DNA from 2 places in the Paraburkholderia sp. GAS348 genome. Region 2 is predicted to be linked to the other one. Evidence: riboswitches for the same ligand, from Rfam matches in the RefSeq annotation. Region 2 holds a riboswitch; the other holds the start of a gene.

Region 1 (3,414 bases), on a different contig from region 2:
TCTGCAGCATCTCGTCCATCCGATGCGTGAAGTCGCGCGCCAGAATCCCCTGAATCGTCGCGCGCTGAAACAGCATGTGCTGCAGGAAGCGCGGTGCAAGATCCGGTGTGTCCAGCCCGCCGTCGTATTGAGCGATCGCCCCGCAGATCACGATCCGCGCGCGGCGCTTGATGAGCGGAATCACCGCATCGGTGACCATGCCGCCCACGTTGTCGAAATAGACATCGACGCCGCCGGTCGCCGCTTGCAGCGCTGACTGCAAGCCTTCGAGCGTGGGATGCGCCCGATAGTCGACCGCGCCGTCGAGCTTCAGCGTGTCGGTCAGAAACGCGCACTTGTCCGGGCCGCCCGCGATCCCGATCACGCGGCACCCTGCACGCTTGCCGAACTGCGCGACCAACGAGCCGACCGCGCCCGCCGCACCAGACACAACCAGCGTATCGCCCGGACGCGGCTTACCCGCTTCCATCAAACCGAACCATGCGGTGCGTCCCGGCATGCCGAGCACGCCGAGCGCGGTCGAAACCGGCGCCGCGTTCGGGTCCAGTTTGGTCAGTTCGCTGTGATGGCACTTGACGTACAACTGCCAGCCGCTATAGGCCGACACCCAGTCGCCCTGCTTGAACAGAGGGCTCGCCGACGCCACCACTTCCCCCACCACACCCGCCCGCTGCACGATGCCGAGTGGATGCGGCACATCGTAAGTATTACGTTCGTGTTGCTGGATTCGAATGTACGGATCGACGCTAATGATGCGCGCCCGAATGAGCACCTCGTTGGATGACAACGTGTCGTCGAGTTCGCTTTCGCGCAACTCGTAATGCTCATCGCTCACTCGTCCTTCGGGACGCTTGACGTAAAACCACTGACGATTTTGATAATTCATTTGAAGACTCACTGCTGTCATGGACGGTGAGCGATCTTACCAGTGGGACCGTCGCACCCTCGCGCGCCCGACGCCGCATCACGGACGCACGCAAGCAAAGAAGCCGACAGGCGCCCGAGCATGCACCAGATCCCAAGCTTGTTGAAAGCTGCGCATCCCGTTAGAATTCCCCGGTCACTGGGGAGTAGCCTTCCTTCATCCATTGAAGGAGAGCGCGTCAACATACTTGGCCTGCGGGTCATGGCGCGTTCGACCGGGTCGGTTTGGCGAGACCATTGGCGCACTGCTTCGTTCTGGTCGGACGGGTCGCGGTGCGTCATTGGTTCGTCACTTACGTCCGACCGCGGAGTTGCCCTGTGAAATATCGTTGTGCCCTGCCAGTCTCGCCGCTTACCCGTCCGTTGTGCCGCTTCCCCCTTGCATCTGCAAGGAGCCGCACATGACCGGCCTCCTGTTCCAACTCGCCATCATGCTGGTCGTCATTCTGGTGGCGGCTGAGCTCTTCACCAACGCACTCGAACATCTAGGCGAGCGCCTGAAAATCTCCGAGGGCGTGACGGGTTCGCTGTTCGCGGCGGTCGGGACCGCCTTGCCCGAAACTCTCGTCCCGCTGCTTGCAATTGCGGGCGGCACGGCCGATAGCGCGGTCAATCAGGAAATCGGCGTCGGCGCGATTCTCGGCGCGCCGCTCATGCTCTCAACGTTGTCCACCTTCCTGATGACGCTCGCGATTCTCGGCTCGCGCGGCGCCGGCGGTTGGGTCACGCCGGAACGCACGGGTTTCACGCGCGATCTGAACTTCTTCCTGTGCGCTTTCGTGCTGGCGGCCGCGGCGATGTACGTGCCGCACGAACACATGGTCGTGCGGGCGCTGTTCAGCGTGGCTCTGGTCGGCGTGTACATCACCTATGTGGTGATGACGTTCCGCGCATCGACCAAACTGGTCGACGCCGGCCACGGCACCGAAGCGCCCGGCAAGATGCTGCTGTCGCGTCTGAGCTTGCACACCAACCTCGCGACCATCGCGGTGCAGCTGGCGCTGGCGGTTGCATTGCTGGTGTGGGGCGCGGAAGGCTTCATCCACGGGGTGCGGGGCGTGTCGCAGGCGCTCGGTGTCTCGCCGCTGCTGCTGTCGCTGCTGATCATTCCGATCGCAACAGAGTTGCCAGAGAAGGTCAACAGCATCCTGTGGATTCGCCGTGGCAAGGACACGCTGGCGTTCGGCAATATCACTGGCGCGATGGTGTTTCAGGGCACCTTGCTGCCCGCAATCGGAATTCTGCTGACGCCGTGGACGCCGCGCGTCGAAGTGGTGACCGGTATCGTGATTACACTCGCCGCAGCCGCGTGGTTGAGGATCAACGTGTGCGCGCGCGGCGTGCCGGTGTGGGCGTTGCTGGTGTGCGGCGTGCTGTACGCCAGCTATCTGGTGATCACGCTGACCCGCTAAGCGAGTGATGAAAGGCAGGAAGACGGCGGCAAAAGCCACCGCGATGACTAAAGCGAGGGCCGAGCCAAACGCCACCCTTAATTGGACGATGCCGCAACCGTTGCCGCGCTATCCGGCTTGAACACGGTCTTCCAGTCGTCCTTCATATCGACGACGAGCCAGCCTTTCTCACCGGCTTCGTCCAGTCCCCTGTCGAGCTTGCCACTTTTCGCCGTGCGGTCGTACGCATACTCCCGTTCGCCGTCGGTGTGATGCAGCAGCACCGCGAAGCGCGGGCCGTCGCCGGCCGAGGTCCATTCGAGCATCGGCACGTCGCTGTCCGCGTTGCCGAACGCAATCACTGGACGCCTGCCAATCACGCGGTCGATGGCGAGCGGTTTGGCCGCTCCATCGACGAGATTGTCGACTTGCGCAAGTCGGGTCAACGCAACGGCACCGTTCGTCTGGCTGTACTTGTATTTGACAGTGCTGCCGATTACCTGCTCGGGCGGAATGCCGTACACGCGCTGCGCCATGTCGCGGACGAACTCGACATCGCCGCCCGTCACCAGATAGGTCCTGAAGCCGTTTGCGCGCAGATAGCCGAGCAACTCGAGCATCGGCTGATAAGCGAGGTCGGCATACGGGCGGTTAAAGTGCGGGTCGCTCGCGGAATCGAACCATTCGTGCACGAGAGCAGCGAATTGATCGCTAGTCATGCCGGCATACGCCGCCGCCAGCAGTCTCATCGAACCAGCGTCGCCGCTCGCCGCGGCACGCTTCAGATTGCCTCTCAAAATTGAGCGGAACGGTTCCTGCCGTCTCCATTCCGGATGCCGGCCGGCCATTGTCTTCGCCCGTTGCAGCGCGAACACCAGTTGCACCGAGGCGGGTTGCTCCGGCCACAACGTGCCGTCGTTGTCGAACACGGCGATCCGGTCTGCGCGTGCGATGAAATTTTTCGACTCGGGCGTGGTGACCAGCGTGACGAAATCGACAATCGAGCGTTTGGTCGCGGTGTCGTTCCATGACGCGAGGGCTGCTGCGCTCGATGCGCCGGCCGGCGACCCGCTCGCGTCGTAACGAGGCGTAGCGGTGC
Region 2 (3,414 bases):
GTCGTTCACAGTTATTTCAAGTAGAGCAGAACATGAGTGATTTTAAAAACGCCGCATTCGGCGCGGGACATGACCACATCTTTCTGGGTGCCGGTCATGAAACGAACGAGCGCAAGACGTGGGCCGTGATTGCGCTGTGCAGCGCGATGATGCTGGTTGAAATCGTTGGCGGCAGTATGTTCGGCTCGCTTGCGCTTGTCGCCGACGGCCTGCATATGTCGACGCATGCCGGAGCGATGCTGATCGCAGCCCTGGCGTACACCTACGCGCGCAGGCACGCCACCGACTCCCGCTTCGTGTTCGGTACCGGCAAACTGGGTGACCTTGCGGGGTTCACGAGTGCCATTGTGCTCGCGATGATTGCAGTACTGATTGGCTACGAGGCGGTGTCGCGTTTTCTGTCACCGATACCCATTCACTTCGGTGAAGCGATTCCTATCGCGGTGATCGGCTTGCTGGTCAACCTCGCAAGCGTGTGGCTGCTGAGCGGCGGCGATCACGGCCATAGCCATGGTCACAGCCACGGACATGGTCATGGACATGGTCATGGTCATGGTCATGGTCATGGTCACGACGACCATGACCATGAGGACGAAGTGCAGAAGATTTTCGCGCCGTCCGGTGTGTTTGCCGTTTCCATCTTCGAGGATGGGGTGCCACCCGTTTTCCGCATTGCACCGGCGACGGACGGTTCGCGACTGGACACCTCGACGGTGTCCATTACGACGGTACGACCCGATGGGACGCAACAGGTATTCGCACTGGCGGACCGTGGCGGCTATCTGGAATCGAAGCAAGACATTCCTGAGCCGCACGCCTTCAAGGCCATCGTGCGGATGCCGGACGGCGAGCACGAAGTCGAGTTCGAAGAGCATGAGCACGGCCACGACGCGCATGAAGCAGCAACCCGCGACCACAACATCCGGTCGGCCTACATCCACGTGATGGCGGATGCGGCGGTCTCCGTGCTGGCTATCATCGGTCTCTTACTGGCACGCGCATTTGGCTGGCTCTGGATGGACCCGCTCGCGGGTGTCATCGGCGCGCTGGTGATTGCAAACTGGTCGTACGGCTTGATGCGAGATACGGGTGCCATCCTGCTCGACATGAATCCCGACCGGCGCATGGCGGAGAACGTGCGAAACGCTATCGAGGACCGTGGCGACAAGGTCGTCGATCTGCATGTATGGCGGGTGGGTCCGGGTCACATGAGTGCCGTGGTGTCCGTGGCAACGAGCGAAGCCCAGCGAGACTCGCGCTTCTATCACGCAGTGCTCGAGCGCTTCAGGGGGCTGTCACATGTCACCGTTGAAGTGCAAGCTTCACACGCGTCGGCCTGAACCATGGCAGCCAAGTCGCCGATCCGCCACGCGTTTGCGGCGCGGCGACTTGCTTCGGTAGTGCGCGGCGCGGTAAAATCGCGCCTGCTCATTGGGGAGTAGCCGCCTCGAACGCCATGTTCGAGGGCGCATGTCAACATACTTGGCGAGTCGAGAGACCCGCTATGGCGTGCGCAGCTAAGTGCCTGGCAAGACCGATGACACGCATTCCGACCTAACCGGGTCGCCGGAATGCGCGTCATCGCGTGCTTTCAGCGCGGCCCGGGTACAACAACCCATGCAATCCTTCCTTATTTCGACCAGCGTGGTCGGCCTTGCCGAAATTGGCGACAAGACTCAACTCCTGTCCCTGGTATTGGCCGCGCGATATCGCAAGCCTATTCCCATCATCCTGGGTGTCTTTGCCGCTACCATCATCAATCATGGTGCATCCGGCGCACTCGGCGCGTGGCTCGCGAGCGTTCTGAGTCCGGGTATTCTGAATTGGGCGGTTGTCGCATCATTCGCGGTGATGGCGGTGTGGATTCTCATTCCGGACAAGCTGGACGACGCCGACGCGGTATTGACGAAAAACTCGATGGGGGTGTTCGGCACAACCGCGCTCACATTCTTTCTCGCTGAAATGGGCGACAAAACCCAGATCGTCACGATTGCGCTCGCTGCGCGCTTTCACGAGTTCTTCGGCGTCGTCGCGGGCACGACGCTCGGCATGATGCTGGCCAATGTGCCCGTCATCTACCTCGGACACAAATTCGCCGACCGCTTGCCAACAAAGGCGGTCCACATTCTGGCCGCCATCATTTTCGTTGTCCTCGGTGGTTTCGCCCTCAGGACCGCGTTGTACCCGCAAGCGCACCCGCTGTTCTAGTTCGAGAGCTTGCTTCGCAGCGGCCTATCCCTATCCCGACCCCTGTAGTCCTGGCGATCGGCGTGGGGCTCGCGCTGCTGTTTCTTCAGATGCTGCGGCGGATTCGCAGGAACGTGGATGCGGCGGCCCAGGACGCGCTGCGCACGAGCGAGCAGAGGCTGCAGGCGCTTGTCGCCAATACGTCGGATGCGATACTGGTTTCCGACGTCAACGGGACGGTGACCTACGAGGCGCCGACGCGACGCCCCGATCCCTTGAACAACATGGGCCAGATCGTCGGCACCAGTCTGCTCGATCCGATCCATCCCACTGACCGTCCCACGCTGCAGGGCCTGTTGGAGACCGTGTCGTCGACGGCTCGATCCACGAAATCGATCGAGATCCGTATTCGAGGCGAGGGCGATGCGTGGCGCTATATTCAGCTTACCTTGACGAATCTGCTCGACGAACCGGCTGTCGGCGCGATCGTGGCGACAGCGAGCGATACCACCGAAAGAAAGAACTTCGAAGAGCAGCTCGCGCGACGGGCGTTCTACGACACGCTCACCTCGTTACCGAACCGCGCATTGCTGCTTGACCGTATTAGCCAGGCCGAAGTCGAGCATCGTGAACTACGCGTGTATTTTCAGCCGATCATGCAGCTTCAGGTGGCAGGGTTCCGTGAAATGGAAGCGCTCGTGAGGTGGCAGCACCCCACACGAGGTTTGTTGCCGCCGTCCGAGTTCATTGCGATTGCAGAAGAAAGCGGCCTCATCATTCCGCTCGGACGATACGTACTGGAAGAGGCTTGCCAGCAAGTCGCCCACTGGCAGCGGGCGTTCCCGGCAGAGCCGCCACTGCAGATCAGCGTCAATCTCTCGCCGCGGCAGTTCGATGACCCCAACCTCGTTGCCGACGTGGCGGCAGCGCTGTCCGGTGCTCACATCGGCGCTGCCTCGCTGAAGCTGGAGGTCACGGAGGGCCTGATCATGCGGGATACGGTAAAGAGCATCGAGACGCTCCGGAAACTGAAAGATTTTGGTGTAACGATCGTTACGAACCGCCATGAGTGCGGTGTGAGAGGGCCCAAGGTGTCAGAGCCGTCGAACGGTGACCCAAGGCATCATGTGTCTTGTCGTCTCACATCATGCCGCCCGGGCTTCCAGTGCCGCCCACGCCGGTTCCACCGGTCCCGCCGGTCCCGCTTGTCCCGCTTGTCCCGCTTGT

Evidence for each region. A riboswitch is a leader RNA that binds a small molecule or an ion and turns the genes downstream of it on or off. The one in region 2 is predicted to bind manganese.
Region 1: it holds a riboswitch for manganese, as region 2 does, so the genes downstream of both, P3T22_RS18225 (sodium:calcium antiporter) here and P3T22_RS31130 (TMEM165/GDT1 family protein) in region 2, are expected to answer to the same signal.

Annotation. Positions count from the first base shown of each region.
Region 1 is NZ_JBNPVT010000010.1:10,839-14,252, reverse strand. It holds gene P3T22_RS18230 (NADP-dependent oxidoreductase) at 1-886, opposite strand, end outside; yybP-ykoY riboswitch at 1,054-1,225, shown strand; gene P3T22_RS18225 (sodium:calcium antiporter) at 1,326-2,336, shown strand; gene P3T22_RS18220 (HAD family hydrolase) at 2,414-3,414, opposite strand, start outside.
Region 2 is NZ_JBNPVT010000034.1:37,710-41,123, reverse strand. It holds gene P3T22_RS31140 (metal/formaldehyde-sensitive transcriptional repressor) at 1-24, shown strand, start outside; gene dmeF (CDF family Co(II)/Ni(II) efflux transporter DmeF) at 33-1,340, shown strand; yybP-ykoY riboswitch at 1,422-1,603, shown strand; gene P3T22_RS31130 (TMEM165/GDT1 family protein) at 1,618-2,208, shown strand; partial or broken gene P3T22_RS31125 (EAL domain-containing protein) at 2,298-3,230, shown strand; gene P3T22_RS31120 (hypothetical protein) at 3,328-3,414, opposite strand, start outside.